4 regions of the [Rhizobium] kunmingense genome follow, and region 4 is predicted to be linked to each of the others. Evidence: riboswitches for the same ligand, from Rfam matches in the RefSeq annotation. Region 4 holds a riboswitch; each other region holds the start of a gene.
The links. A riboswitch is a leader RNA that binds a small molecule or an ion and turns the genes downstream of it on or off. The one in region 4 is predicted to bind cobalamin.

Region 1: another riboswitch for cobalamin. It lies ahead of nrdH (glutaredoxin-like protein NrdH); the one in region 4 lies ahead of AC0JZ4_RS01475 (aromatic ring-hydroxylating oxygenase subunit alpha).
Region 2: another riboswitch for cobalamin. It lies ahead of AC0JZ4_RS06190 (DUF1636 family protein); the one in region 4 lies ahead of AC0JZ4_RS01475 (aromatic ring-hydroxylating oxygenase subunit alpha).
Region 3: another riboswitch for cobalamin. It lies ahead of AC0JZ4_RS17625 (ABC transporter substrate-binding protein); the one in region 4 lies ahead of AC0JZ4_RS01475 (aromatic ring-hydroxylating oxygenase subunit alpha).

What each region holds. Positions count from the first base shown of each region.
Region 1 is NZ_CDRNXG010000002.1:1,248,908-1,256,184, forward strand. It holds gene AC0JZ4_RS24130 (amino acid ABC transporter ATP-binding protein) at 1-385, opposite strand, end outside; gene AC0JZ4_RS24135 (amino acid ABC transporter permease) at 398-1,180, opposite strand; gene AC0JZ4_RS24140 (amino acid ABC transporter permease) at 1,177-1,923, opposite strand; gene AC0JZ4_RS24145 (transporter substrate-binding domain-containing protein) at 1,946-2,782, opposite strand; cobalamin riboswitch at 3,127-3,345, shown strand; gene nrdH (glutaredoxin-like protein NrdH) at 3,589-3,822, shown strand; gene nrdI (class Ib ribonucleoside-diphosphate reductase assembly flavoprotein NrdI) at 3,828-4,253, shown strand; gene nrdE (class 1b ribonucleoside-diphosphate reductase subunit alpha) at 4,286-6,412, shown strand; gene nrdF (class 1b ribonucleoside-diphosphate reductase subunit beta) at 6,524-7,277, shown strand, end outside.
Region 2 is NZ_CDRNXG010000001.1:1,240,035-1,247,311, forward strand. It holds gene cobN (cobaltochelatase subunit CobN) at 1-2,869, opposite strand, end outside; gene cobW (cobalamin biosynthesis protein CobW) at 2,895-3,944, opposite strand; gene AC0JZ4_RS06190 (DUF1636 family protein) at 3,941-4,357, opposite strand; cobalamin riboswitch at 4,459-4,666, opposite strand; cobalamin riboswitch at 4,726-4,937, shown strand; gene AC0JZ4_RS06195 (CbtB domain-containing protein) at 4,976-5,149, shown strand; gene AC0JZ4_RS06200 (CbtA family protein) at 5,164-5,928, shown strand; gene cobO (cob(I)yrinic acid a,c-diamide adenosyltransferase) at 5,928-6,542, shown strand; gene AC0JZ4_RS06210 (cobyric acid synthase) at 6,546-7,277, shown strand, end outside.
Region 3 is NZ_CDRNXG010000001.1:3,641,231-3,648,507, forward strand. It holds gene pdxA (4-hydroxythreonine-4-phosphate dehydrogenase PdxA) at 1-195, shown strand, start outside; gene rsmA (16S rRNA (adenine(1518)-N(6)/adenine(1519)-N(6))-dimethyltransferase RsmA) at 195-1,040, shown strand; gene zigA (zinc metallochaperone GTPase ZigA) at 1,064-2,269, opposite strand; cobalamin riboswitch at 2,437-2,633, shown strand; gene AC0JZ4_RS17625 (ABC transporter substrate-binding protein) at 2,777-3,796, shown strand; gene AC0JZ4_RS17630 (ABC transporter substrate-binding protein) at 3,878-4,891, shown strand; gene AC0JZ4_RS17635 (FecCD family ABC transporter permease) at 4,903-5,919, shown strand; gene AC0JZ4_RS17640 (ABC transporter ATP-binding protein) at 5,916-6,689, shown strand; gene AC0JZ4_RS17645 (class I SAM-dependent methyltransferase) at 6,698-7,277, shown strand, end outside.
Region 4 is NZ_CDRNXG010000001.1:263,714-270,990, forward strand. It holds gene AC0JZ4_RS01455 (acyl-CoA dehydrogenase) at 1-588, opposite strand, end outside; gene AC0JZ4_RS01460 (transporter) at 804-1,808, shown strand; gene AC0JZ4_RS01465 (BA14K family protein) at 1,887-2,372, opposite strand; gene AC0JZ4_RS01470 (BA14K family protein) at 2,558-3,016, opposite strand; gene AC0JZ4_RS01475 (aromatic ring-hydroxylating oxygenase subunit alpha) at 3,096-4,340, opposite strand; cobalamin riboswitch at 4,434-4,670, opposite strand; gene AC0JZ4_RS01480 (DUF6656 family protein) at 4,832-5,440, shown strand; gene AC0JZ4_RS01485 (L-threonylcarbamoyladenylate synthase) at 5,472-6,464, shown strand; gene AC0JZ4_RS01490 (FAD-binding oxidoreductase) at 6,467-7,277, shown strand, end outside.

The DNA.
Region 1 (7,277 bases), on a different contig from region 4:
CGCGGGCAAGCTTTACGGTGGCGGTTTTGTCGGCGCCGAGAATGCGGGTGGGCGCCAGCACGATGTTTTCGAGCACGGTCAGATGCGGGAAGAGATTGTATTGCTGGAAGACGATGCCGACGCGCTTGCGCAACTCGATCCGTTCGCTTTCCTTCGTCAGCTCGTCCACGCGCGTGCCGGCAACGGTGATCCTGCCGCGCTGCGGCGTCACCAGCGCATTGATGCAGCGCAGGAGCGTCGACTTGCCCGATCCGGACGGACCGATGATCGAAACCGCATCGCCCTTGTTGATGGTCAGGTCGATGCCCTTCAGCACCTGCGTCTGGCCGAAGGACAGATGAACGTCTTCCAGCTTCACGATCGCGGTGTCGGCGGATGTAGTCATGATCAAATTCCTTCAGCCCGCATTGAAGCGCTGTTCGAGGCGGCGTGTCAGGCGGGAAATCGGGTAGCAAAGCGTAAAAAAGGCGGCCATCACCACGACATAGGCGATGATGGTGAAATCGAGCCGGCGCACGGCGGTGCTGGCATCGGTCGCCGCATGCATGAGTTCATGCACGCCGACCAGCGAAGCAAGCGAGGTGCCCATGGCCATCGACGAGGCGACATTCATCCAGGGCGGCAGCGAGCGTCGCACGCATTGCGGCAGGATGACGTAACGGAGTGCCTGGATGCGCGAACAACCCAGCCCCTTGGTGGCTTCCCACTGTGTCGTGGGAATGGACAGAACGGCGCCACGGGTGATTTCGGCGATATAGGCGCTGGAGAGGATGGCAAGGCCGATCACCGCCTTGACCCAATCGGGAAACGGCAGGTAGTTGCCGAACACGACGATCTCGAACGGGAAAATGTAGGTGGTGGCGAAGATCAGCACCAGTGCCGGGGCATTGCGGAAGATCTGCACATAGGTTGCGGCCGGCCAGCGGACGAACCAGTAGGGGGCGAGCTGCATCAGGCCCAAAAGCACGCCGGCCGTGGTGCCGAGCGTGATGGCGCAGACGGCGATGAGGATGTTCATCGAAAAGCCGGAGGCGAGATAGGGGATCCACTCCACCAGTTCGCGGCCGAGCGACAGGTCGATCAACGACCAGACGACGACCAGCAGCGGCAGGGCCACGAAGCCGACATAGCGCAGTACGAGGCTGCTTTTTCTGGGTGTCTGTATCGCTGTCATGCTCATAGCCCGTACCCCGAAATGGCGAGCCTGCGCTCCACCCATTGGCCGATGCGGGCCACGACGAAATTAATCAGGCTGAAGAAGGCGAGAAGCACGATCATCAGCTCCACGACATTGTCGCGCTGCGTCCAGACCATGATCGAGGCATAGGTGATTTCGCTGACCGCGATGGCATTGCCGACGGTGGTGGATTTGACGAGGTTGATCAGCCCGTTGACGATCGCCGGCAGAGAGGCCCGGAAGGCGAGCGGGATCTGTACGTAACGCAGGATTTCGAACTGGCTGAAGCCCATGCCGCGCGCGGCCTCGATCATCGAGGCCGGCACGGATTCGATGCCGGCGCGGATGGCTTCCGCATGGAGGGCGGCGATATGCAGGCCGACGACCGCCACAACCCAGAAGAACGGCGAAAGCGGGTTGTTCTGGGCGCCGCCGAACAGGTTGGAGACGACGGTGTTGAGGACGAGAAAGCTGAACATCAGCTGCACCAGCGTCGGCGTGTTGCGGGTCAGTTCCACGAACGCGCGCACGGGTGCAGAAAGCCACAGCCTGCCCGAGGTGAGGCAGCCGGCGAAGATCAGGCCAAAAATCAGGCTGACGGGAATGGTGACGGCAACCAGATAGAGCGTGGTGATGAACCCGTCACGCCAGATCTGCGCCTCGTAGCCCGTCGCCAGAAACTCGTAATTGAGGCCCAGCCTGCCCGTCAGATCGACGAACAGGCTGGTAAGGTTCATATCCTGCATGTGGCTTTACCGCAGCTTCCGCTTACTGGGCGGCGGAAAGCTTCTTGTTCTCTTCCTCGAGATACTTGGTGTTGAGCAAACGGTTGGCCTTGGCCAGCTCAAGCATCTTGCCGGAAGCATGCAGCTTCTTGACGGCTTCATCAAGTGCAGTCTGCGTGTCTGCCTCGCCCTTGCGCAGCCAGATGACGCTATCGGACGGGATCAGTTCGGTCGGGAAGGGGATGGCATAGTCCTTCCATTCGTCAGCCCGGTCTACCAGCAGCAGGCCGACGGTCGCGCCGACATGGACTGCAGCGACGCAATTGCCGCCCTGCAACGCCAGCAGCGATTCCGGCTGGCTGGGGAGACCCTTGACGACGGCGCCATATTCTTCCGCCAGCGGCTGCGCGTAGTTGGAGCCCTGCGAGATGCAGACCGGCTTACCCTTGAGGTCGGCCCAGTCCTTAAGGCCGCTGTCCTTGCGCACTACGGCAGCACCGCCGGCGCGGTCGTAAGGTGTCGGCACGTAGTCGAGAACCTTGGCGCGCTCTTCGGTATACTGCATGTTGGCGATAAGGATATCGACCTTGCCCTGCTGCAGGAACTGGACACGGTTGGGCGGCGTCACCGTCACCGTTTCCAGCTCTACGCCGAGATCGGCTGCCAGCGCCTTGGCGATATCGACATTGTAACCCTTCTGCTCCTGCGACTTCGGATCGATGAAGCCGAACGGTGCGCCCGAGAGGATGACGCCGACGGTGAGCTTGCCGCGGCCCTTGATACGATCCAGCGTCGCATCGGCAGAGGCCTGGGTGGCGGCCAGCGTCGCGATCGACAGGGCAAGTCCGAAAACGGTTTTGGTGACGGCTTTGACAAACATCAAATGGCTCCTTGTTTGGCGCGCAACTTAACCAAAGCTCAAAGTCGCCACGAGAAACGATGTTCCACAATTGATCCTTTTCGGAGAAAGGGCCGCCATCCTGAGCCGCAAAGGAAATGCTTTTTTCTCACGTCTCTGCCTTGCTGCCGCGATCGACAAGACGCACGTCTCTGGCGAGAGGGAAAACTCGATGGCCGTTTGACCACACGCGGCCTCCATGCGCTTTCCCGGTGGAGTGCCTGCGGAGGCAATGATTGTCGGGCGGTCATTGTGGCGATCGGCAGATTTCGAAACTTCCCTGAGGATGAGGCTTCATAGTTGTTGACGGATTTTCCGTCTCGTCTACTATATCTAGTGTTCGAGGTTCTTCCGATTCGCATCGGAAGCTAAGACGGGAATACGGTGCGTGAGGCCCTGAAAGGCCGAGCAATGCCGAAGCTGCCCCCGCAACTGTAAGCGGCGAGCATCCGGTCGATTTGTCCACTGACGCATAAGGCGTTGGGAAGGCGGATCGGATGCGACGACCCGCGAGCCAGGAGACCTGCCTCAAGCGAAAACGTCCACGGGCGGGGTGTCCGGAAGGTAGCGTGAGCGTGCGGGATGTTTCCGTGCGTGCGCCTTCCCCGGCAGTCCGCATGAGCCACTTCGGGGTGAAGTCCATGAGTTCGAGTTTCCATATACGTCAGCGCGAATGACGGGCGTTTAAGCGTCCGGCAAGCGTCAGCGTCTGCCTTCATCTCAGGTTATTTGCCCGGACATCTGCGGATGTCCGAGTGCTTTGTCGCGCCTATCAACAAGGGACCATCATGATGATTACCGTCTACAGCAAGCCCGCCTGCGTTCAGTGCACGGCGACCACCCGCGCGCTCGATCGCCAGGGGATCGACTACAGCGTCGTCGACGTTTCCGTCGACGCGGAAGCCTATGAGCTGGTGCAGGGCCTCGGCTATCGGCAGGTGCCGGTCGTAGTCGCCGGCGAGCAGCATTGGGCGGGGTTCCGCCCCGACATGATCAGCAGCCTGTTGCCCGCCATGGCGTGAGCGGGATGGGTGGCCTGATCTATTTTTCCACCAAGTCGGAAAACACCCACCGTTTCGTCGAAAAACTGGGGCTTGGCGCCCTACGCATCCCGATCGACAGCGATGATGCGCTCGCAGCCGACGCCCCCTTTGTTCTGATCGTCCCGACCTATGGCGGCGGCGAGAACAGGGGCGCTGTGCCCAAACAGGTGATCCGCTTTCTCAACGACGCGGACAACCGCAAGCAAATCCGCGGCGTGATTGCCGCCGGCAACACAAACTTCGGTGCCGCCTTCGGCCGCGCCGGCGACATTATCTCCGCCAAGTGCACGGTGCCGCTACTCTATCGGTTCGAGCTTCTCGGCACTGCGGAGGATGTCGATCACGTCAAACACGGATTGGAACGATTTTGGACGCGACAAGCTCTATTACAATGCGGGATGGGAGCGTGAAGTCCTCCGCCTCTTCCCAGCCGAAAGCGTCGATGAAGGCGGCCGAGGCCGGGCTCGACTATCACGCGCTCAACGCCATGCTCAATCTCTACGACGAGAATGGCAGGATCCAGCTCGACAGGGACCGCGAGGCGGCGAAGCAGTATTTTCTTCAGCACGTGAACCAGAATACCGTGTTCTTCCACAATCTCAGGGAGAAGCTCGATTACCTGGTGACGGAAGGCTATTACGAGCAGGAGGTTCTGGACCAGTATGCGTTCAATTTCGTCCGCGACCTGTTCGACCATGCCTATGAGAGAAAATTCCGTTTCCCCACCTTCCTCGGCGCGTTCAAATATTACACCTCCTACACGCTGAAGACCTTTGACGGAAAACGCTATCTGGAGCGTTACGAAGACCGTATCTGCATGGTGGCGCTGGCGCTGGCGCGCGGTAACGAGGCGCTTGCCCGCGATATGGTCGACGAAATCATTTCCGGCCGTTTCCAGCCGGCGACGCCGACCTTTCTCAATGCCGGCAAGAAGCAGCGCGGCGAGCTGGTGTCCTGCTTCCTGCTGCGGATCGAAGACAATATGGAGAGCATCGCGCGCGGCATCAATTCGGCGCTGCAGCTTTCCAAGCGCGGCGGCGGTGTCGCCTTGTCGCTCACCAACCTTCGCGAAGCCGGAGCACCGATCAAGCAGATCGAGAACCAGTCATCCGGTGTCATTCCAGTGATGAAGCTGCTGGAGGATTCCTTCTCCTACGCCAACCAGCTGGGTGCGCGTCAGGGCGCGGGTGCCGTCTACCTCAACGCCCACCATCCCGACATCATGCGCTTCCTCGATACCAAGCGCGAGAATGCAGATGAAAAGATCCGCATCAAGACGCTGTCGCTCGGCGTCGTGGTGCCCGACATCACGTTCGAACTCGCCAAGAACAACGAGGATATGTACCTGTTCTCGCCCTATGACGTGGAACGCGTCTATGGCGTCGCGTTCAGCGAGATCTCGGTGACGGAAAAATACGAGGAGATGGTTGCCGACAGCCGGATCAAAAAGAAGAAGATCAAGGCCCGCGAATTCTTCCAGGTGATCGCCGAAATCCAGTTCGAAAGCGGCTATCCCTACATCATGTTCGAGGACACGGTGAACCGTGCCAACCCGATTGCCGGGCGTATCACCATGAGCAATCTGTGCTCCGAAATCCTGCAGGTCAGCGATGCCAGCACTTATGGCGCCGATCTTTCCTACGAGCATATGGGCAAGGATATTTCCTGCAATCTCGGCTCGCTCAATATCGCGGCAGCGATGGACAGTGCCGATTTCGGCAAAACGATCGAGACCGCGATCCGGGCGCTGACGGCGGTCTCCGACATGAGCGACATCACCTCGGTGCCTTCGGTTGCCAAGGGCAATGCGGACAGTCATGCGATCGGCCTCGGCCAGATGAACCTGCATGGCTATCTCGCCCGTGAACGGATCTTCTACGGCTCCGAAGAAGGCGTCGATTTCACCAACATGTATTTCTACACGGTGACCTATCACGCCATCCGGGCGTCGAACCGGCTGGCGGTCGAGCGTGGCCAGAGTTTCAAAGGTTTCGAGAACTCGAAATACGCCTCCGGTGAGTATTTCGATAAATACACCGGACAGGAATGGAAGCCGGCTACGGAACGCGTCGCCGAACTTTTCGAACAGGCGAGCATTCATATCCCGACACAGGAGGACTGGCAGGAATTGAAGGCCGCCGTGATGGAGGGCGGGCTCTATAACCAGAACCTGCAGGCCGTGCCGCCGACCGGGTCGATCTCCTATATCAACCACTCGACCTCCTCGATCCATCCGATCGTCTCCAAGATCGAGATCCGCAAGGAGGGCAAGATCGGCAGGGTCTATTACCCGGCGGCCTATCTGACCAACGACAATCTCGATTACTATCAGGATGCCTACGAGATCGGGCCCGAGAAGATCATCGACACCTATGCGGCGGCCACCCAGCATGTCGACCAGGGCCTGTCACTGACGCTGTTCTTCCGCGACACCGCCACGACCCGCGACATCAACCGGGCGCAGATCTATGCGTGGAAGAAGGGCATCAAGACAATTTATTACATCCGCCTTCGCCAGATGGCGCTGACCGGCACGGAAGTGCAGGGCTGCGTATCGTGTGCACTTTGATTTGAGATCGGTGTCCGCCTCTGCCCTCATCCGCCTGCCGGCACCTTCTCCCCGTAAACGGGGCGAAGGGACTATGCCGCAGCCTCGCCGTTTCCTTCAGGAACCAACACCATGAACATCGCCGTCAAACCCGCCGCCGCTATCCGCGCCATCAACTGGAACCGTATCGAGGACGACAAGGATCTCGAAGTCTGGAACCGGCTGACCAGTAATTTCTGGCTGCCGGAAAAGGTGCCGCTCTCCAACGACATTCCGTCCTGGGCGACACTGAAACCCAACGAGCAGCAGCTCACCATCCGTGTCTTTACCGGCCTTACCCTGCTCGACACGATCCAGAACGGTGTCGGTGCCGTGCGGCTGATGCAGGATGCCGCCACCCAGCATGAGGAGGCGGTACTCTCCAACGTCTCGTTCATGGAAGCGGTGCATGCGCGCTCCTATTCCTCTATCTTTTCCACCTTTTGCTCGACGCCCGATGTCGACGACGCGTATCGCTGGTCGGAGGAAAACGAGTTCCTGCAGAAGAAGTCGGCGTTGATCATGGCGCAATATGAAAGTGGCGATCCTCTGAAGAAGAAGGTCGCATCCGTCTTCCTCGAAAGCTTTCTGTTCTATTCCGGCTTCTACCTGCCGATGTACTGGTCGAGCCGCGCAAGGCTTACCAACACCGCCGACCTGATCCGGCTGATCATCCGCGACGAGGCGGTGCATGGCTATTACATCGGCTACAAGTTCCAGCGCGCCGTCGCGCTTCTATCCGAGGCCAAGCGCCAGGAGATCAAGGATTTCGCCTTCGACCTGCTGCTGGAGCTTTACGACAACGAAGCGAAATATACCGAGGCGCTGTATGACGGCGCCGGTCTGA
Region 2 (7,277 bases), 980 kb from region 4:
CGGCGGCTGCAAAGCCGCCGATGAAGGCGACGTCGGCGGAACCATCGAGCAGGTCGCGGCCGGGATCGTCGCCGGTATGGACGAGCAGGTCGGCCGACCCTATCCGCCCGGCAAATTCGCCGGGCCGATGGCTGGCCTCGCCGTCGGCACCGCCAAAGGCGTGGCTGGTCGCATCGAGATAGATGCGGCCCAGTTCCTCGCGCTCGGCCCATGTGCCATCGGCAAGCTTTTCCTCGATGCCGGAGCCATAGGTGCCGGGGGCCGAACCGAAGATGCGTGGCGGGGCATGACCGAGTTTCAGCGCTTCCTCCGCCAGCGGATTGTCGCCGGGGGCTTCCTCGCGCGCGGCGATGGCCCGCATGGCGGTATCCAGCAGGGCGATCAGTGCCGGGAACATGTCACGGAACAGGCCGGAAATACGCAGCGTCACGTCCACGCGCGGGCGCCCGAGCTGTGCCGGGGGAAGGACCTCTATGCCGGTGATACGCCCGGTCGCCATGTCCTGCACCGGCTTTGCACCGATCAGCGCCAGAACCTGCGCCACCTCTTCGCCGCCGCTTCGCAGTGAAGCGCTGCCCCAGAGATCGAAGACGAGGTTCTTGGGCCAGTCGCCATGATCCTGAAGGTAGCGGCGAAGAATTTCGTCGGCGGCACGCTTGCCCAGCTCGAAGGCTGTCGGTGTCGGCAGCGTGCGCGGGTCGCTTGCGAAGAGGTTGCGGCCGGTCGGCATCACATCACGTCGGCCACGCGCCGGCGCGCCGGACGGGCCGGGGCGGATGTGCCTGCCATCCAGCGCATCGAGCAGTGCCTGCCTTTCCGTTTCAGCGCTTGCGATGCGCAGCGGATCGTCATCGCCTTCTGCGACTGTCCCGAACACGTGCTGGCCATCCTTGATGGCGAAGTCCTTGAGGTCGCAGAGGAAGGCATCGATGCGGGCGAGCGCCGTGTCCGGGTCGTCGTCACGGGAAACCCCGGCATCGGTCGCGATATTCGTGTCACGCGCCGCATCGACGATCAGCTTTGCCAGCCGGTCGCGGCGGCGGCGGTCCAGTCCATCTGCCTGGGCGTATTCGTCGACCAGAAGTTCCAGCTTTTTCTCATCGTCTGAAAGGCCTGCGCCGGTCAGAACCGGCGGCAGATGGCCGATCGTGACAGCCGCAATCCGGCGCTTGGCGACCGCTGCCTCGCCAGGGTTGGAGACGATGAACGGATAGATCACCGGCAGGCCGCCGGTGACCAGTTCCGGGAAGCAATCCCTCGACAGCGCGACTGTCTTTCCAGGCAGCCATTCCAGCGTGCCATGTGCGCCGACATGGATGACGGCATGCGTGCCCCGCGTGTTGCGCATCCATTGGCCGAAGGCGATCAGTGCATGGCGGGGCGGCAGGTCCGGACTGTGGTAATCGGCACGGCGGTCAGCATTGCGGCCACGATCCGGCGCCAGGGCGACCGTGACGTTGCCGAAGTCCGCGGCGCGGAACCGATAGGCTCCGGCTTCGAGATCGCCGTCGTTTTCCGCTGTGCCCCATGCCGCATCGGCACCGGGGGCTGCACTATAGTCGTCAAGCAGCAGGGCGCCCGTCTTGCGATCGAGGCTGTCGAGTAGCTCGCGCGGCGTTGCCGGAATATCGGACACCGAATAGCCGGCGATGGAAAGCCCGTGCAGCATGGACAGCACGCTTTGCGGTACGTCCAGTCCGACCGCATAGCCTGTGCGGCCCGGAGCACTCGGATAATCGGGCATCAGGACGACGATCTTTCGCTCGGCGCGCGGTGTCTGCTGCAACCGAACAAAGGCGGCGATGCGCTCGGCGACCCGCTCTACCCGATCCGCTTCCGGCCGGTTGGCGAGATTGGCGGAGTTTGCGCCATCCTTGAAGGAGATTGCGCCGGCGAGAATACGTCCGTCCAGTTCCGGCAGGACCACGTGCATGGCAAGATCTGCTGGGTTGAGGCCACGTCTTCCCTCCACCCAGCCCTCACGCCGTGTCGTGGCGACGACGATCTGGAAAACCGGAATGCCGCTGCGGTCGAACAGCGTCTCGCCATTGTCGTCGGCGCTGCTGGCAAAGGCCGTCGTCGTCAGGATTGCCGCGGGAGCAAGCTCTGCGATGGTCTGCTCGACGAAGGCGATCGCCTCGGCATCCTTGAGGCCTGAGACGAAGACTGGAATGGGCGCAAAACCGCGTGACGACAGCGCTGCAAAAAGTGCATCGACCGGCTCGGCATCATTGGCGAGCAGCATGGAGCGATAGAAGAGTATGGGCAGCCGGGGCGCCTGTGGCGGGAAGACGGATTTGAGGTCCGCAAGCGCGATGATACCGGCGCCGGGCATGTAAAATCCGGCTTTCGGCATAGGCGCTGCTGCGGGCAGAGGGCGCACTTCGCCTTTTGCCAATGCGCCAAGTTTGCTTGCCAGAAGCTGCATATTGGCCGGCCCGCCCTCACGGAAGCACGCCAGAAGATCGGCCAGCGTTTCTTCGGAAACCGTGGATGCGGCAGCCAGCCGGTCGTCGCGCATGCTGCATTCGCCCGGCAGCATGGCCAGCGAGATTTTCCGGCGCTTCGCCAGTCGTGACAGCTCTTCGACGCCATAGGACCAGCGATCGTAGCCGCCAAGGATGCGCAGCAGGATGACTTTCGCATGGGCAGCCGTCTTTTCCGCCCACAGATCGACGGACATCGGATGGCGCAGATCCGAAAGGTTGGTCAGGGCGATGGAACTTCCTCCATCGTCCCATCCTGCTGCAACCCCGTTCAAGTCACTTCCGGAGAAGGACAAAACCACCACGTCGGCCGGCAACTGGTTAAGGTCGACCGGCTCTATCAGGTCGTCGAGTGACGACGATGTTGTGGCGAGTATATGCATCCTTCCTGCCCCGGTCCGGTGGCCTTCAGGCCGCCAGCATCTTCTCGATTGCAGCGCGGTCCAAGCCCTTTTCACCGATGATGACCAGACGGCTCCGGCGCGTTTCGTCAACACCCCATGCGCGGTCGAAATAGTGGTTGACCCGCGATCCTACCGCCTGAACCTGTAGGCGCATCGGCTTGTTCGCGACATCAATGAAGCCCTTGATGCGCAGCACGTTTTCCGCCTCCGCCGTGGCGGAAATGCGGTCGGCCAAGGCTTCGGCATCCGAAACAGTGGGCAGATCGATGACGAAACTGTCGAAATCGTCATGATCGTGGTCGTGTTCCTCGTCGTGGTGGGTCTTGCGGTTGTCGATGTCGTCCTCGACGGCAAGGCCGAGACCGATCAGCACGCCCGGATCGACGGCGCCATTGGCAGCCGGGACTATCTTTACCGCACGCGGCAGATGCGCCTGAATGCGGCCCTTGGCGGCGGCGAGCGAGGCCTGGTCCAGAAGGTCGGTCTTGGTCAGCACGATCATGTCGGCGCAGGCAACCTGGTCCTCGAAGACCTCCTCCACCGGATCGTCGTGATCGATGGAAGCATCCGCCTGACGCTGGGCTTCCAATGCGTGGTGGTCATCGGCGACACGGCCCTCGGCCAGCGCCAAGCCGTCGACCACGGCGATGACGCCGTCAACGGTGACGCGCGCTTTCACGTCCGGCCACTGGAAGGCCTGAACCAGCGGCTTCGGCAGAGCAAGGCCCGAGGTTTCGATGAGGATGTGATCGACGCGCGGCTCGCGGGAGAGGATCTGGTCGATCGCCGGAACGAAATCGTCGGCAACCGTGCAGCAGATGCAGCCGTTGGCCAGCTCGATGATGTTGTCATCCGGGCAGCTTTCGATGCCGCAGCCCTTCAGCACTTCGCCGTCGATACCGACATCGCCGAATTCGTTGACGATGATCGCCAGCCGCTTTCCGTCGAGTTTTTCGATCAGGTTGCGGATCAGCGTCGTCTTGCCGGCGCCGAGAAAGCCGGTGATGACGGTGCAGGGAACCTTGTCGAACTTGGTGCCGGAATTGACGTTCATGAAGGCATGTCCTCGTGATGATGAAAGGGTGGAATGCGGGCCGTCATGCCCTTGCCGCGCAGGCAGGAGGGGCGGCCGCGAAGGGGAAGAAAGCCGCGCTCGTCCTCAGCCAGCATCATCGCGCCGGTGACGATGTCGTCGGCATTGTCGTTGGACAGGTGGCCGAAGACATAGGACCAGCCGGAGCGGTGGTTGAAGGCGGCACTCGGGCTCTTGTCGCAATTGGCGAGACAGGTGACGGGCTTGATGGCGAGCGGCTTGCCTTCGGCAGCAATGCGCAGCGCCTCGATCAGGCCAACACCTGGACGGGCCTGACTGTCGGTCGCCTCACGACAATTGGTGCAGACGAAGATCGTCACGTCTGCTTCACCGGCGGCCGTTTCGCCATCGTTCTTTCGCACGTCACTCGTCATCGGGCCGCATACCGCCGGTCTGTCTACAATCGGGGTGCGCAACAGGCGGACGAGCCATCCTGCAGTGGAAAGAAAGCTTCGCCCGGAGCACCCCGCCGGAAAAGCGCAATTTTTGAACGGCAGGTCTCCTGGCTCGCGGGTCGTCACCATCTGCCTGCCTTCCCGGATGTCTCCAGTGGCGTTTCTGGCAGGATGGCTCGCCGCACACAGTTGCGGGGGCAGCCGCGGCATTGGATGATTGCCATCCGCACCGCATTCTCTCTTAGCCCCGACCGTTGCCGGCAAGGGACCGTCATGCCGTTCAAGTAAGCTTTCCGGTGGTGAACTGTCAATGTCGCAAAGCCGATTGCCGAGACAACCGAATTGTTTATAGTGATCGTGTCTTTGGTGCTTCAACGAGCTACCCAAGGGAATGCGGTGCGACGAAGCTCGTCAATTCCGCGGCTGCCCCCGCAACTGTAGGCGGAAAGCTTTTGCCCAACACGGCCACCAGGCCGTTACGCCACTGGAGAGATCCGGGAAGGCGGGCAAGGGCGCCAGATCCGCAAGCCAGGAGACCTGCCAGGGACATTCGGCATTTTAAACAGCCCTCGGGTGGAGGGCAGAAAGACGAAATCCATGGTTAGCTCCGCCGCAGGCGCAGTCAGCGTCTCCGCATCCAAAATCCTTCCTCTCGGCATGTCGGCCGTTCTCGGTCTCTTCATCGTCGGCTTTGTCGGCTTCTCGCATCTGGAAGTCGTCCATAACGCGGCTCACGATACGCGCCATTCGCTGGCATTTCCCTGCCACTAAAGAGGAATTCCCATATGTCGCTGTTTCGTAACATCGTCCTTGCGGCGGTGATCGCCGGCCTGTTGTCCGGTCTCCTGATGACCGTGATGCAGAGCTTTTCCACGGTGCCGCTCATTCTTGCGGCCGAAACCTTTGAGACTGCCGGTGGGGAAGATGCCGGGCACTCCCATGACGTGGCCCCGGCCGCCGGTGCTGCCGCGCCTGCCGAAGCCGACCATCATCACGATGCGGAAGCCTGGGCGCCTGCAGATGGCCTGGAGCGCTTTATCTACACCGCTGCAGCCAATATTCTTTCTGCGGTTGGTTTCGCGCTCGTTGCCATTGCTGTCGCCGAGGCACTCGGCGGGTTTGGCGGATGGCGCGGCGGCCTGATGTTCGGCATTGCCGGCTTCCTTACCGTCAGCCTGGCACCCGGCCTTGGCCTGCCGCCGGAACTGCCGGGCATGCCGGCGGCGGAACTCGGGCCGCGCCAGGTCTGGTGGACGGCGACAGTGGTGTGCACCGCGATTGGTCTCGGCCTTCTCGCCTATAGCCGTTCGGCGCTTCTTGCGGCGCTGGCGATCGTGCTTCTTGTGGCCCCGCATCTCATCGGTGCACCGCTGCCGCCTACGCACGAGACGGCCGTGCCGATCGAGCTTCATGCCCGCTTCGTCAATGCCGTCTATGCAACCAACCTCGTCTTCTGGGCTGTTCTCGGCGCGCTGGCCGGCGTATTGCGGCAGAAACTTCGCAGCGGCGAGGCCGCATCCATCGGATCAAACCGGGAGCTTGCAGCATAGTGAAAGACGTCGATCAGACCGCCGAGGAGCGCCATCGCGCCAAGATGGCGAACCGCAAGGCGGTTCAGGATGCGGAAGTCGCCGAGAAGACCCTCGAAAAGGGTCTTCTCATCGTCCATACAGGCCCCGGCAAAGGCAAGTCGACCGCAGCCTTCGGGCTAGCGCTTCGCATGCTCGGCAACAATCGCCGCGTCGGGATCGTGCAGTTCATCAAAGGCGCATGGTCGACGGGCGAGCAGCCGGCGCTCGCCGTCTTCGGCGATCGCGTTGTCTGGCATACGATGGGCGAAGGCTTTACCTGGGAAACCCAGGACCTGAAGCGCGATATCGCGGCAGCCGAAAAGGCGTGGGAGAAGGCGCTCGAGCTGATGGCGGACGAGACGATCGGTCTCGTCATTCTCGACGAACTGAACATTGCCCTGCGCTACGACTATCTCGATCTCGAAAAGGTCGTCGCCGGCTTGTCTGCCCGCCGCCCGGACCTGCATGTCGTCGTCACCGGCCGCAACGCGAAGCCGGCGCTGATCGAGGCGGCCGATCTCGTCACCGAGATGTCGCTGGTCAAGCATCACTTCAAGGCGGGCGTCAAAGCCCAGGCCGGAATCGAGTTCTGACCGATGCCGGCAAAGTCGCTGATGTTCCAGGGAACAGGCTCCGATGTGGGCAAGTCCCTCATCGTTGCAGGTCTGGCGCGTGCCTTCAGTTTGCGTGGACTGAGCGTTCTGCCGTTCAAGCCGCAGAACATGTCGAACAATGCCGCGGTCACTGCGGATGGCGGCGAGATCGGCCGCGCGCAGGCGCTGCAGGCGCGCGGCGCCGGCGTGCCCCTCAGCGTCCACATGAACCCGGTTCTTCTGAAACCGCAAAGCGATATCGGTTCGCAGGTCGTCGTGCAGGGGCGGGTGGAAGGCAATGCCAAGGCGTCCGAATACCAGCATCTGAAACCGAAGCTTTTGCCGAGGGTGCTGCAAAGCTTCGAGATACTGCGGGAGAGAGCCGATCTCGTTCTCGTCGAAGGGGCCGGCAGTGCCTCGGAAATCAACCTGCGCAGCAACGATATCGCAAACATGGGCTTCGCCCGTGCCGCCGACGTGCCCGTGGTACTGATCGGCGATATCGATCGAGGCGGCGTTATCGCCAGTCTTGCCGGCACGAAGCTCGTCATAGACGCCGACGATGCAGCGATGATCCGTGGCTTTATCGTCAATCGGTTTCGCGGCGATCCGGCGCTGTTTGCCGAGGGCATGGACATGATCGGCAGATTTACCGGCTGGCAGTCCATCGGCCTTTTGCCGCATTTCGCCGATGCGGCACTGCTGCCGGCAGAGGACGCGCTTGGCCTCAACCAG
Region 3 (7,277 bases), 3.4 Mb from region 4:
CTGATCCCGGCCAAGGCGCTCGGCTTCGACACGTCCGTCAACGTGACGCTCGGCCTGCCCTTCATCCGCACATCACCGGATCACGGCACCGCCTTCGGCATTGCCGGACAGGGCATCGCTCGCGAAACAAGCCTTGTAGAAGCACTGAAACTCGCCGGCGATCTGGCCGGCAAAAGCAAGGGCATGGCCAGCTGATGGCGACACTCGACGGACTTCCGCCACTGCGCGACGTCATCCAGCGCCACGGCCTCGATGCGAAGAAATCGCTCGGACAGAACTTTCTCTTCGACCTGAACCTGACGCAGAAGATCGCCCGCTCGGCCGGTTCTCTCGATGGCGTCACCGTGTTCGAGGTCGGCCCCGGCCCCGGCGGCCTGACACGCTCCATCCTCGCACTCGGCGCGAAGAAGGTGATTGCCGTCGAGCGCGATCCCCGTACGCTGCCGGTTCTGGCGGAAGTCTCGGATTTCTATCCGGGCAGGCTGGAAGTCATCGAAGGCGATGCGCTGAAGACAGATTTCAAGGCTCTCGCCGCCGAGAAGGCCGATGGCGGGCCGGTGAAGATCATCGCCAACCTGCCCTATAATGTCGGCACGCAACTGCTGCTGAACTGGCTTCTGCCGGAAGACGGACAGTGGCCGCCTTTCTGGGAAAGCCTGACACTGATGTTCCAGAAGGAAGTCGGCCTGCGCATCGTCGCCGACGAGGAAGACGATCACTATGGCCGGCTGGGCGTCATCTGCGGCTGGCGCACCGATGCGCATATGGTGTTCGACGTGCCGCCGCAGGCATTTTCACCGCCGCCCAAGGTTAACTCCACGGTGGTGCATCTGACGCCGAAGGCAAATCCTTTGCCCTGCGACGTCAACAAGCTGGAGCGCATTACCCAGGCGGCTTTCGGCCAGCGCCGCAAGATGCTGCGCCAGAGCCTGAAGCCGGTGGGCGGCGAGGCGCTGCTCGCCAAGGTCGGCATCGAGCCGCAGCGCCGTGCGGAAACGCTTTCCGTTGCAGAATTCGTGGCGCTGGCGAACGCGCTTTAAACGCGTCCGCCCCTGTCACCGGGTCATGATGCCTGCCGTTCCCATACTGCGAAGGGATCCGGCAGGTTCGCCCAGTTTTCCGGCGTAAACCCATCCGCCTCGATCAGGCACGCATCCAGCTCTGCCGTGACCCGCGCTTGATCCATAGTATCGGTGCCGATGAAGACGATTTCCTGCCGCCGGTCGCCCCAGACGGGATCGAGATAGGGCTGCATCATCCTGTAGAACTCCGGGCTGTCGGGCCAACGCTCCTTCGGCACGGCCGACCACCACATGCCGGTGCGGCCGGTGCGCACCAGCGCCCCCGCCTGGCTGATCTCGCCGACGAAATGCGGCCGCGTCGCCAGCCAGAAGAAGCCCTTGGCCCGCACGACGCCCGGCCACGAGCGATCGATGAAGCGCTGGAATTTTTCGGGCTCGAAAGGCTGGCGGGCGCGGTAGACGAAGGAGCGGATGCCATATTCCTCCGTCTCCGGCACATGGTCCTTGAAACCATGCAGTTCCTTGAACCACAACGGGTGCTGCTCTGCCTTGTCGAAATCGAAGCGGCCGGTGCCCAGCACGTCCTTCAATTCCACCTTGCCGAAATCCGTCTCGATTAATTTTGCATCGGGATTGAGCGCCACGATGATCTTTCGCGCGGCGTCGCGGTCGTCAGGGGTCGCGGTGCCGATCTTGTTGAGGACGACGACATCGGCAAACTCGATCTGCTCGACAAGGAGGTCGACGATGGTGCGGTTGTCGCCCTCGCCCGCCGTCTCGCCGCGATCGGCGAGGAAGTCGCCGGAGCCGTAATCCTTCAACAGATTGGCGGCATCGACAACGGTGACCATCGTATCCAGCCGCGCAACGTCCGACAGGCTCAGACCATTCTCGTCGCGGAAATCGAATGTGGCGGCCACCGGCAGCGGCTCGGCAATGCCGGTCGATTCGATCAGCAGATAATCGAACCGCCCCTGTTCGGCGAGCGCCCTCACCTCCTGCAGAAGATCGTCGCGCAGCGTGCAACAGATGCAGCCATTGGTCATTTCGACCAGCTGTTCCTGCGTGCGCGACAGGTTGGCGCCGCCATCGCGCACCAGTGCGGCATCGATATTGACCTCGCTCATGTCGTTGACGATCAGCGCCACCCGCATGCCCTCGCGGTTCGACAGGATGTGATTGAGCATGGTCGTCTTGCCGGCGCCTAGAAAGCCGGAGAGCACGGTGACGGGAAGTTTGTCTTTCATTTGCAAAAGCCCATTGCGTCATTTGTTACGTTATACTATTACGAAATCACAAGCAGCGACTGCCGTCAAGCCTTGTAGAGAAGACATGACGTCCGGCGGGGCGGCGGGCCGGTCGTGCGCAAGTCAACGGACAAGCCCAAATCACTAGACAAGCTTTGGCCTGTCTCCTATCAAGGCTGCGCTACGGTTCTGCATTCGCAGATGAAAAGGGAACGCGGTGAGGTTTATCAAAACCGATCCCGCGACTGCCCTCGCAACTGTAAGCGGCGAGCTTTTCGTCACAGCCACTGGTTCTCGAACCGGGAAGGCGACGGGCAGCGTTCGAGCCGCGAGTCAGGAGACCTGCCGCAGCGAGGCTAAAACCAATACCGGACGAGGTGTTCCGGCGGGAGAATGATATGACGCAAGCGACACTGTCGCCCGCCATCCTGATGTGGACCGCAAACGCGGCCTTGCATCGTCCTGCCTTTCATCCCGGCAAAGCCATTTCCCTTGAAAGGACAGGACATGAAACTCGGCCTTATCGCCGCACTCTTTGCGATTTCCGCATCGGCACTTCCCGCAACAGCCTTCGCCGCCTCGACCAGCTATCCGCTGACACTTGAGAATTGCGGCCAGCAGATCACTTTCGACAAGGCTCCGGCCAAGATGGTTTCCATCGGCCAAGGCATGACGGAAGTGCTCTATTCGCTCGGCCTCGCCGACAAAGTCTCCGGCACCGCCGTCTGGGTCGGTCCGGTTCTGCCGGAATATGCCGAGGTCAACGCCAAAATCAAACGGCTTGCCGATAACGACCCGAGCTTCGAATCCATCGTCGGGCTGGAGCCGGATCTGGTCGCCGCCGAGTTCGAATGGCATGTCGGCCCGATGGGTTCGGTCGCCAAGCGCGAGCAGTTTTCCGATATCGGCGTCAACACCTACATCTCGCCGGCCGATTGCGTTGCCAAGACCAACACCGATGGTGGCGACGGGGTGCGCAAGGAGCTGTTTACGATGGACCTGATCTATCGCCAGATCGGTGAGCTGGCGCAGATCTTCGATGTGCAGGACCGCGGGGCCAAGCTGATCGCCGATCTGAAGACCCGCGAAGCCGCAGCCGTCGCCTCGATCAAGGGCGCGGAAGCGAAGAACCTGCCGGTGGTCTTCTGGTTCTCCAGCAAAGAAACCAAGGGAGACGCCTTCATCGCCGGCAAGAACAGCGCGCCGGCCTATATCCTCAAGACGCTCGGCGCACAGAATGTCGTGACAACCGAAGAGGAATGGCCGCTGGTCAGCTGGGAAACGATTGCCGAGGCCAACCCTGCCGTGATCGTCATCGCCACCATGGACCGCCGCCGCTATGCCGCCGACGACCCGGCGGTGAAGGTGTCCTTCCTCGAAACCGATCCGGTAGTCAGCGAACTCGACGCGGTGAAGAACAGGCATTTCGTGATGATGGACGCACAGTCGATGAACCCGACGATCCGCACGATCGAAGGCATCGAGATCCTGGCAAAGGGCATCCAGTCCTTCGGACTTGCGAACTGAACAAGCCCCTTATGTCGCGCCTGCCTCACGGTGGGCGTGACGCTTCTTTCGCATGTCCATGCCCTTCCGAAAGGACAGACCATGAAATCCGGCCTGATCGCCGCCCTTATCGCGCTCCCCTTCACCGCCCTTTCCTCCGCAGCCTTCGCCGCCCCGGCCGGCTATCCGCTGACGCTGGAAAACTGCGGCGCGGACATCGTCATCGAAAAGCCTCCACAAAAGGCCGTTGGCCTCGGCCAGAACAGCACCGAGATCCTGCTGATGCTCGGCCTTGCCGATCGCATGGCCGGCAGCGCCATCTGGGTGTCTCCGGTTCTGCCAGCGCTTGCGGCGGATAACGCCAAGGTGCACCGCATCGCCGCCAACACGCCGAATTTCGAGGCCGTCGTCGCCCGCGAGCCGGATTTCATCGCCGCACAGTTCTTGACCTCGGTCGGGCCGCAGGGCCGTGTGGGAACGCGCCAGCAGTTTGCCGATCTCGGCGTGCCGAGCTACGTCTCGCCGACCGACTGCACCGTGACCGACAATGCCGTCTCGGATGGCGCGCGCAAACAGATGTTTTCCATGGACCTGCTCTATCAGGAGATCGATGAACTCTCGCGTATCTTCGACGTCGCCGACCGTGGTGAAGCGCTGATCGCCGAACTGAAAGGTCGCGAGGCCTCGGTGCGCGCCCGTGTGGCCGACAAGGCGAAGGATGTCAGCCTCGTCTACTGGTTCTCCTCGCCGGAACTTGCCGGCGACGCCTGGATGGCCGGCAAGAACGGCGCCTCGGGCTACATCACCGAAGTGCTGGGCGCAAAGAACATCGTCACATCCGAACAGGAATGGCCGCTCATCGGCTGGGAGGCGATCGCGGCAGACAACCCGAGCGTCATCGTCATCGGCACGATGGACCGCCGCAACCAGACGGCAGACGATCCTGCCGCCAAGAAACAGTTCCTTTCCACAGATCCGGTCGCAAGCAAGCTCGATGCGGTCGAAAACGGTCGTATCGTGGAGATGGATGCGCAGGCGATGAACCCGACGATCCGCACCATCAACGGGCTTGAAATCGTCGCGGATGCTCTTGGCAGGTTCGGATTGCTGAAGTGACCCCATCACGCATCAAACCGTGGCTCGCCGGCATTGCCGGCGTGCTCATCGTCATTGTCGCCCTGTTCATCGCGATCACCGCCGGTGTGGCGATCGGCGAAATGACGATCCCGATGGAGACGACGATTGCCGCCGTCACCAACCGGCTCGGCCTGACGGATATCGCGGTGCCGCGCATCCAGGAGGCAGTGATCTGGGATTACCGCCTGTCGCGCTCGCTCGTCGCCGCCTTCTGCGGCGCGGGGCTGGCGCTGTCGGGTGCGATCCTGCAATCGCTGCTGCGCAACCCGCTGGCCGAGCCTTACGTTCTCGGCATCTCGGCCGGCGCTTCCACCGGGGCCGTCTCGGTCATGCTGCTCGGCTTCGGTGGCGGGGCGATCTCGCTTTCTGTCGGTGCCTTCGGCGGCGCGCTTTTAGCCTTCGCCTTCGTCGTCATGCTGGCAAGCGGCCGGCAGACGGCGGATCGCACCATTCTGGCCGGCGTGGCGGCCTCGCAACTCTTCAATGCACTCACCTCGTATATCGTCTCCACCTCCGCCAATGCCGAACAGGCGCGCAGCGTGATGTTCTGGCTGCTCGGCAGCTTTGCCGGCGTGCGCTGGCCGGAGGTGGCACTCGCCTCTTCCGTCGTCGCCGTCGGGCTCATCATCTGCATCTGGCACTCGCGCGCACTCGACGCCTTCACCTTCGGCGAGGACGCCGCCCGTTCGCTCGGGATCGCCGTGGGCCGCGTGCGCGTCGTGCTGTTGCTCGTCACCGCGCTGATGACTGCGACCATGGTCAGCATGGTCGGCGCGATCGGCTTTGTCGGCCTCGTCATTCCGCATGCGGCCCGCTTCATCGTCGGTCCCGGCCATATGCGGTTGCTGCCGGCCTGTGCGCTCGTCGGCGCGCTGTTCATGGTGGTCGCAGACATCGTCTCGCGGATCATTATCGCCCCACAGGTGCTGCCCATCGGCGTGGTCACGGCGCTTGTCGGCGTGCCGTTCTTCTCTGTCATCCTCTATCGCGCACGGAGGGCCGCATGAGCGACCATCCCAAACTCGCCGCGACGGCCGTGCGCTGGCTTGCCGGCCGCAAGGTCATCGTCGATGGCGTGACGATCGATGTCGAGCCCGGCCAGACGCTCGGGCTGATCGGCCCGAACGGTTCCGGCAAGTCCTCGCTGATCCGCCTGCTTGCCGGGCTGCGTGCACCGGCAAATGGAGAGATCACGCTGGATGCGAGGGCAATCGGCGCTTTCGGTCGCCGTGAGCTTGCCCGCCGGGTGGCGGTGGTCGAACAGCATTCGATGACGGAGGCCAATGTCACAGTTCTGGACGTCGTCAAGCTCGGCCGCACGCCGCACCGTTCGGCGCTTTCCCCCTGGACCGGCGAGGATGACAGGATCGTGGAGGAGGCGCTTGTCCGCGTCGGGCTCGATGATCGCCGCGAGCAGTTCTGGCATACGCTGTCGGGCGGCGAACGGCAGCGGGTGCAGCTGGCCCGCGCATTGGCGCAGTCGCCCTCCGTGCTCATCCTCGACGAGCCAACCAACCATCTCGACATCCACCACCAGATCGACATCCTGCGGCTGGTCGAGGGGCTTTCTGTCACGACCGTCGTGGCGATCCACGACCTCAATCTCGCCGCCCGTTTCTGTGACCGGATTGCGGTTCTTGCGGAAGGAAAGCTGGTTGCCTGCGGCACACCGGCCGAAATCCTCACCGAGAGGCTGATTGCCGACGTGTTCGCCGTCGAGGCGCATGTCTCGACCTCGGCCCATCACGGCCGGCTTCATATCCAATTCCTGATGTAGGACGACGCATGCAGAACTGGTCGATCAAGGACGATATCCGCGCCTACTGGACGATCCGGGCCGAAACCTATGACGCAAGCCCCGGCCACGGCATTGCCCGCGAGACGGAGATGGAGGCCTGGGGCCGGCTGATACGCCGGCATCTCGGCGAAGGTGCAGGCCGGCAGGCGCTCGACCTCGCCTGCGGCACCGGTGTGATGACGATGCTGATGCACGGGCTGGGTTTTCAGGTAACCGGTCTCGACTTCACCGAGGCGATGATGGCACGCGCCCGGCGCAAGGCGGATGATGCGGGTGCGGCGATCAAATTCCTCACCCGCGATGCGGAAGAGACGATGGAGCCGGACAATGCCTACGACGTCATCATCGCAAGACATCTGGTCTGGACGCTCACCGATCCGCAAAAGGCCTTTTCGGAATGGCTGCGCCTCCTGAAACCCGGCGGCCGCCTGCTGATCATCGACGGCGACTTCGTGCGCAAGCACTGGCTGGAGCGGTTGCTGCCGCTGCTCGACCGCTATCTTGGCAAGCCGAAGGACGGCCATAGCCTGCTGACGCCCGAGCAATGGCAGAACCACGAGAGAATAG
Region 4 (7,277 bases):
GGTGATGAAGATCTTCTGACCGAATATGCGGTAGGTGCCGTCGTCGCGGCGTTCGGCGCGGGTCTTCAGCACGCCGAGATCCGAACCGGCATGGGGTTCGGTCAGGTTCATCGTGCCGGTCCACTCGCCCGACACCATCTTTTCCAGAAAGACATCCTTCAGCGGCTGCGAGCCATGGGCGACCAGCGCTTCGACGGCACCCATCGTCAGCGTCGGGGCGAGCGCGAAGGCCATGGAGGCGGAATTCCACATTTCCAGCGCCGCGACGTTGAGCATATGCGGCAGGTTCTGGCCGCCATAGGCTTCCGGCGCGGTCAGGCCGTTCCAGCCGCCCTCGCGCCAGAAGCGGTAGAGATCCGGCCAGCCTTCCGGCGTCTTCACCTCACCTTCGGAAAAGGTCGCGCCCTCGCGGTCCCCGGCATCGCCGCGCGGGGCTATCTCGCCGGTGGCGAAACGGCCGGCCTCGGCAAGGATGGCCTCGACAAGGTCGGGGCTCAGGTCGCCGAAGCGGCCCTCCTCCAGGGCGGCACTCAAACCTGCGACATGGTTCAGCGTGAAGGAGATCTCCTCCACCGGGGCGCTGTACATATGATCCTCCTCATCAAAAGTGCAGCCTTGCCTTTTTCGGCAACAATTGACGTTTTACGTAAACGTCAATGCGATTGTCAATCGGCAGGTTGTTTCATCATGATCCAGACGCGTATGAGGGGAAAGTGAAATAATCGGAGCGCCACGCCCTCACGGCGCTAAAGATTCCTTCGTGAGTTCGGCGTAAGACAGGCACGGACCGCTGGAGAAAGCCGATGGACACGCCGCCGCTGATGACGCCCGCCATTCCCGGCCTCGTCTGGGCCTATCGCTTCGATGCGCCGACACGTTCCTGCGTGCGGCTGCCGCTGGAGGCGACGGTCAACGAGCTGACCGTTTCCGACGGCTTTCTGTGGCTGCACCTGAACCTTGCCGACAGCCGCGTGCCGGCGTTTCTGGAAAGCCTGCCGGGGCTGACGCAGCCCGCACTTGCGGCGCTGACGACACGCGACACCCATGCCGCGGTCATTCTCGACGAAGGGCTGGTCTATGGCACGATGATCGATTTCCAGAAGGAGTTCGACAGCGATACCCGCGATATCGGCTGGCTGCATTTCTTCGTCTCCGACAGGATCATCATCACCACGCGACTGCAGCCGCTGCGCTCGATAGACCGGCTGAAGTCAGCAGTCGAGAAGAACGCGGCACGCTATCACCGGCCGATCGACGTGTTCGAGACTTTGGTGGCGGAGTTCCAGCGGACGATGATCTCGCTCGTCATGGAGCTGACCGACGAACTGAACCTGATCGAGGATTTCGTCTACGACAACGCGCCGAAAGACGAGCGGCGCAGGCTGGCGCCGGTCCGGCGCACCATCGTGCGGCTGCATCGGCACCTGCGCACCGTTTTGACCCTGATGCGCCGCGCGATGGCGGCCGACGAGGACGACATGCCGCCCGGCTTCGACGATGCGGCGGCACGCCTGATCGGCCGGCTGGAGGCGGTGGACCACGACGTCTATGCGCTGCAGGAGCGGGCGCGGCTCCTGCACGAGGAAATCGATTCCAAGCTTTCGTCGGAAACCAACCGCCACCTCTACATCCTGTCGCTGATGACCGCCTTCCTGCTGCCGCCTTCGCTGGTGACGGGCTTTTTCGGCATGAACACCTCGTCGCTGCCGTTTGCCGAAGGCCTGCACGGCACCGCCTTCGCCTTCGGCGCGATCGTGCTGTCCGTCGCCGCCGCCTGGTGGCTGCTGCGGCGGGTGGGTATCCTTTAGCCGCAACGAAAAACCCGCGCTCCGGTGATTTCGCGGAGCGCGGGTTCGAATGTCATGCCGTGGCCTTGCCTGCCCTAATCAATAGAAGGGCGAGTAGCAGGTCTGGCGCGGGCCGTTATACGGCTGGAAGGTGTTGGAATAGCTGTCGTAGGAACGATAGCGGCCGGCACACCAGTCGTAGTGGCGCGGATTGAGGCCACCGCTGCTGCGATAGACCGGGGCCGGTGCGGGCTGCACATAGCGCGGCTGCGAGGCGATGGCACCGCCGATCAGCGCGCCGGCGCCGAAGGCTGCCAGCGGGTACCAGTAGCCGTCATTGTGGCGGCGATAGCCACGACGGGACTCGCGGTAACCGCGATGGCCGCCATACCAGCCACGACGCGGGCCGTCGCCACGCCAGCGACGCGGAGGACCGTAGTCGCGATAATACTGGACATTGGTCACGTCAGACGCCACCGGGGCGCTCGGGACTGCCGGCAAAGGCAGCGCCTGGGCGGACCCCAGCGAGCCTGCAAGCACGATGGCCGACACGGCGGCGACTGCGATCTTCTTGAACAGAGTCATCTCTTAACTCTCCATTCCCTTGTTGAGACACGAGCAGAGAACGTTGCAAACGTTCCTGTATTCCGCATTCCAGAAATCTATTTCGCAGCAGCCTTAGAAATTTCTCGCTGAACCGCAGATTAACGGGCGCTTCGGTGGCGTTCACGCCTCCGTTACGCCCGTCAATTCAATCACCTGCCGGTTGCTTACCTGTAAGGCGAAACGCAGGTGCGGCGAATGCCGGCGCTCGGAATATAGGTGTTGTCGGAAGCGCGGTAGGTGCGGTAGCGGTTGGCGCACCACTGGACGTGGCTGCCGCCCGAGGCACGCGGCTGGTTGGCGATCGCACCGCCGATGATCGCGCCGGTCGCAAAGGCTGCAAGCGGGAACCAGTAACCGTTGTGATAGCGATAGCCGCGGCGGCGCTCGCGATAGCCGCGATGGCCGTTGTGATAGCCCTGGCGATAGTAGCGGCGATCCTGGCGATAGCTGCGGCGGTCACGGTCGCGATACTGGACTTCCGTTACCTGCGCAGCATTGGCGGCAGAGGCAACCGGAACCGGCATGACCTGAACCGCCGGCATGGCGGCGGCGGGCATGAAACTCGTGGCCAGAACGGCAGCCGCCGTCAGCGCAGTGGCAAGGCGCATGCGGAATGCGGTCATCGGGGATGTTTCCTCATCTGTAGATTGGCGATCTACAATGCGAAACACCCCGATTTTGTTCCAATGGAACTTTTACCGGTCAGGCGACAGCCGAGAGCGTCGCGTCCTTGCCCTTCAGCCGGTCGATCATGAAGTTGGCGTACCATTCGACGAACTGCATGACGCCGCCCTCATGGGCTTCCGAATAGGGACCCGGCTCGTAGGCCGGCGAGCGGATGCCGAAGGCATTTTCCTCGACGATCTGGCGGTCCTGGTCGTTGGTCATGTTCCACACATGGGTGAGTTCGTCGACATTGTAATCGACGCCTTCGACCGCTTCCTTGTTGACCAGCCAGGTGGTGGTTACCGCGGTTTCTTCCGGCCCGATCGGGATGACGCGGAAGGAGATCGCATGGTCGACCAGCATGTGGTTCCAGGTGGTCGGATAGTGGAACATCAGCATCGTGCCGATGTGGGAGATCGTCACGTCTTCCGACAGCGAGCGGGCAACCGCCGGGCGGCCGTTCATCGTATAGCTCTCGGCATCCTCGACGAGCGGCATGCGGGCAACGCGGAACTGGCCATCACGCGACATGTTGAAGGTGCTCGGCAGGCCGGCGGCCTCGCAACGGCTCCAGTGTTCGGAGATGAACGGATCGTCGCCGGCGCCCTGCACGCCGGTCGCGGTCGGCGCTTCCGGGTAGGTGCGGCAGAGTTCCGGGTGATTGCCGGCGCAGTGGTAGCACTCGCGGTTGTTTTCCCAGACGAGTTTCCAGTTGCCCTTCTCGATGATCGTATTCTTGGCGGCGACCTTGGTTTCGGAAATGCGGTGCGGCGCCATGTAGGGCTCGATCGTGGCACGCACGGGCGCGAAGTCCGGGGCTTCCTGCGCCAGACAGATGAAGATGTAGCCCGCGACGACCTGGCAGTGGAGGGGTTTCAGGCCGAACTGCTTCTTGTCGAAATTGTCGCCCATATGGCGGGCCGACATCAGCGAGCCGTCATGCTGGTAGGTCCACTGGTGATAGGGACAGACAAGGCGCGTCGCCGAACCCGTATCCTTGGTGCAGACGCGGTGGCCGCGATGGCGGCAGGTGTTGTGGAAGGCGCGGATATCGCCTTCGCGGGTGCGGATGACGAGGACCGGGTAATCACCCACCTGAAGGGTGAAATACATGCCGCCCTTTTCCAGCTCGCAGTCATGGCCGACGAACAGCCAGTCGCGATACCAGATCATCTCCATGTCGAGCTTGTAGTAATCCGGATCGATATAGAACGGCTGTTCAAGGCTGAAACCTTCGCGGCGGTTCTTAAGCTGCCGCAGAACCTGACTATGAATGTCCATATGCTTCCTCGCACTCCAGGCAAGCGACGGGGCATGGACAAGCCGACGGTTACACATTCCGCCAATTCCTGTCCCGAACGCCCACCGCGATCGGTCATCACTCCGGCTCAGGCTGGTTTCCGGGCTTCGGAGCTATCCCTAAAGGACTGACATGGCACCTTCCCGAGCGGCCGTTCGGCTCTGTCCCAGTGGTTCGGGGTTTCCCCCGTGCCATGCCTTCAACTCCGCCACCGTTGCGGGGGCAGCGCCGGTAAGGTCTCAATCGACCCGCCGGCTTCCCAATTCTCCGCCTCCCCTAGCGAGGCGGCACCATGAGCTTGATCGCATTTAAACGTGACTGCCGCCTGTCGCATAGGCGACATTGCGACATCGGCGACTGTATTGGCGACGGGGCCTGTTTCGTGCCGGATCGGCAAGCTGTGCGGCGGAAAGACACTGTTAAGATGTTACTAATACGATCCGCCGCGATCGAGAACGGAAGAGTCAGGACAATGCCAGGACAGATCCGCTATTACGAGGTCAATGGACAGCGGCCGTTTACCGCGCCACAGCGCAACGCGACCGCCCATTCGGAATTCCTGCGCACCGGCAAGATTTCCCGCGCGCGGCCGATCTGGATACCGGACGAGCGCCGATATCTCAGCCATGACGAGGTGGCGGAGAAGACCGGGCGCAAGCTAGAGACCGCCGGTGAGACGACGCATATGCGGCTCAACACCTTCCATCGCTCGATCAGCCTGCCGAAGCTCATCTTTCACCGCACGCTCGATGGCAGCCCGCATCTGGGCTATTGCCATGTGACGGCGGCGCGGACGTTCTTTTCTCCCGAAGCGCTGGTGACGTGGTCCTTCTACATCGCCAACTTCTTCTCCGAGATCGGCGAGGAGGACGACTTCTTTGCCCGGATCAATCCGCGCGGTTCACGCATGTATTTCGCCGTGGCGATCGAGGGCGAGGCCGGCCAAGGGGCGAAGATCGACCGCAGTTTCCGGCAGAACGGGCTGTTGTTCCAGACCAGCGACCCGCGCGAGGCGATGCGCAACGTGCTGATGCTCGGCGCGCCGGATGCGACCGTACGCGAAATCATCAAAAGGCTTTGAAGCCGCGGCCCCGAGGCTGTATTGACGGCACATGACAGCCGCAATCATCGACATAAAAGCAGAACCTGAACGCGCGATCCGCGAAGGCACCCGCGTGCTCGGCCTTGACCTTCCCGTCGCCATTCCGACCGAGACCGTCTACGGGCTTGCTGCCGACGCGACGCGGGCGGAAGCGATCTCGACGATCTACGAGACAAAGGGCCGGCCGCGCTTCAACCCGCTGATCTGCCACGTCTGCGATATCGCCATGGCGGAGCGCTATGCGGTGTTCGATCCCCTGTCGCGCAAGCTGGCGGAGGCCTTCTGGCCCGGACCGCTGACCATCATCCTGCCCTTGAAACCCGGCAGCGCGATCCATCCGCTGGCGACGGCGGGACTGGAAACGGTCGGCCTGCGCTGCCCGGCCGGTTTCGCCAGCGACCTCATCCGCGCCTATGACCGGCCGCTTGCGGCACCGAGCGCCAATACATCCGGCAAGATCAGCCCGACCAGCGCACGCCATGTGATGGATGATCTCGGCGGGAAGCTGGAGCTGATCATCGACGGCGGCGCTTCGCCGGTGGGTGTCGAATCGACGATCATCCGCGTCGATCCCGAAACCGGCACGATACTGCTGCTGCGCCCCGGCGGGCTTGCCGCCGACGAGATCGCCAGCGTTGCGGGCCGGGCGATCAGGCGGCGCGAGGGGCCGGCGGCGATCATCGAGGCGCCGGGCATGCTCGCCTCCCATTATGCGCCGGGGGCGGCGGTGCGGCTGAATGCGACATCCGTCGAAGAGGGCGAGGCGCTGATCCGCTTTCATGATGTGCAGGTTACAGGCATCGAGAAAGCCAAGGCGGTTTTCGATCTCAGCCCATCCGGCAGCCTTGCGGAAGCGGCGGCAAACCTGTTCGAATACCTGAAGCGCGCCGATGCCACGGGTGCGGCGCATATTGCCATTACCGCCATTCCCGACGGGGGACTGGGCGAAGCGATCAACGACAGACTGGCGCGCGCGGCAGCGCCACGCGATGGGGAGACTTAGGCATGGACGTGATGACACCGGCAGCGGACCTGCTCGACCGCTTTGCGGCAATCGTCGGCGAAGCCAATGTGGTGCGCGACCAGACGGAGCTTGCGCCGCGCCTGATCGAAAACCGTGGCCTCTACAAGGGGTCGTCGCCGATGCTTCTGAAACCCGGCTCGACGGCCGAGGTTTCCGCCATCATGACGCTTGCCAGCCAGACGGGCACCGCAATCGTGCCGCAGACGGGCAATACCGGTCTGGTCGGTGGGCAGACGCCGCGCGCCGGCGGCAGCGACATTCTGCTGTCGCTGGAGCGGATGAACAGGATCCGCGATGTCGATCCGGTCGCCAATGTTCTGGTGGTCGATGGCGGCGTCATTCTGGCCGACGTGCATACGGCGGCGGAAAAGGTCGAGCGGCTGTTTCCGCTGTCGCTCGGCTCGGAAGGCTCGTGCCGGATCGGCGGCAATCTTTCCACCAATGCCGGCGGAACGGCTGTGCTCGCCTATGGCAACATGCGCCAGCTTTGCCTCGGGCTGGAAGTGGTGCTGCCGACCGGCGAGATCTGGGACGGACTGCGCCGGCTGAAGAAGGACAACACGGGATACGATCTGCGCGACCTGTTCATCGGCGCGGAGGGAACGCTCGGGATCATTACCGGCGCGGTGTTGAAACTCTTTCCCCGCCCGGTCGGCCATCAGGTGGCGCTGGCGGGGCTTGCCTCGCCCGAAGATGCGCTGAAGCTGTTCGACAAGGCCTCGACCCTGTGCGGCACGGCGCTGACCGGTTTCGAGCTGATGCCGCGCATCGGCATCGAATTCACCAGCCGCC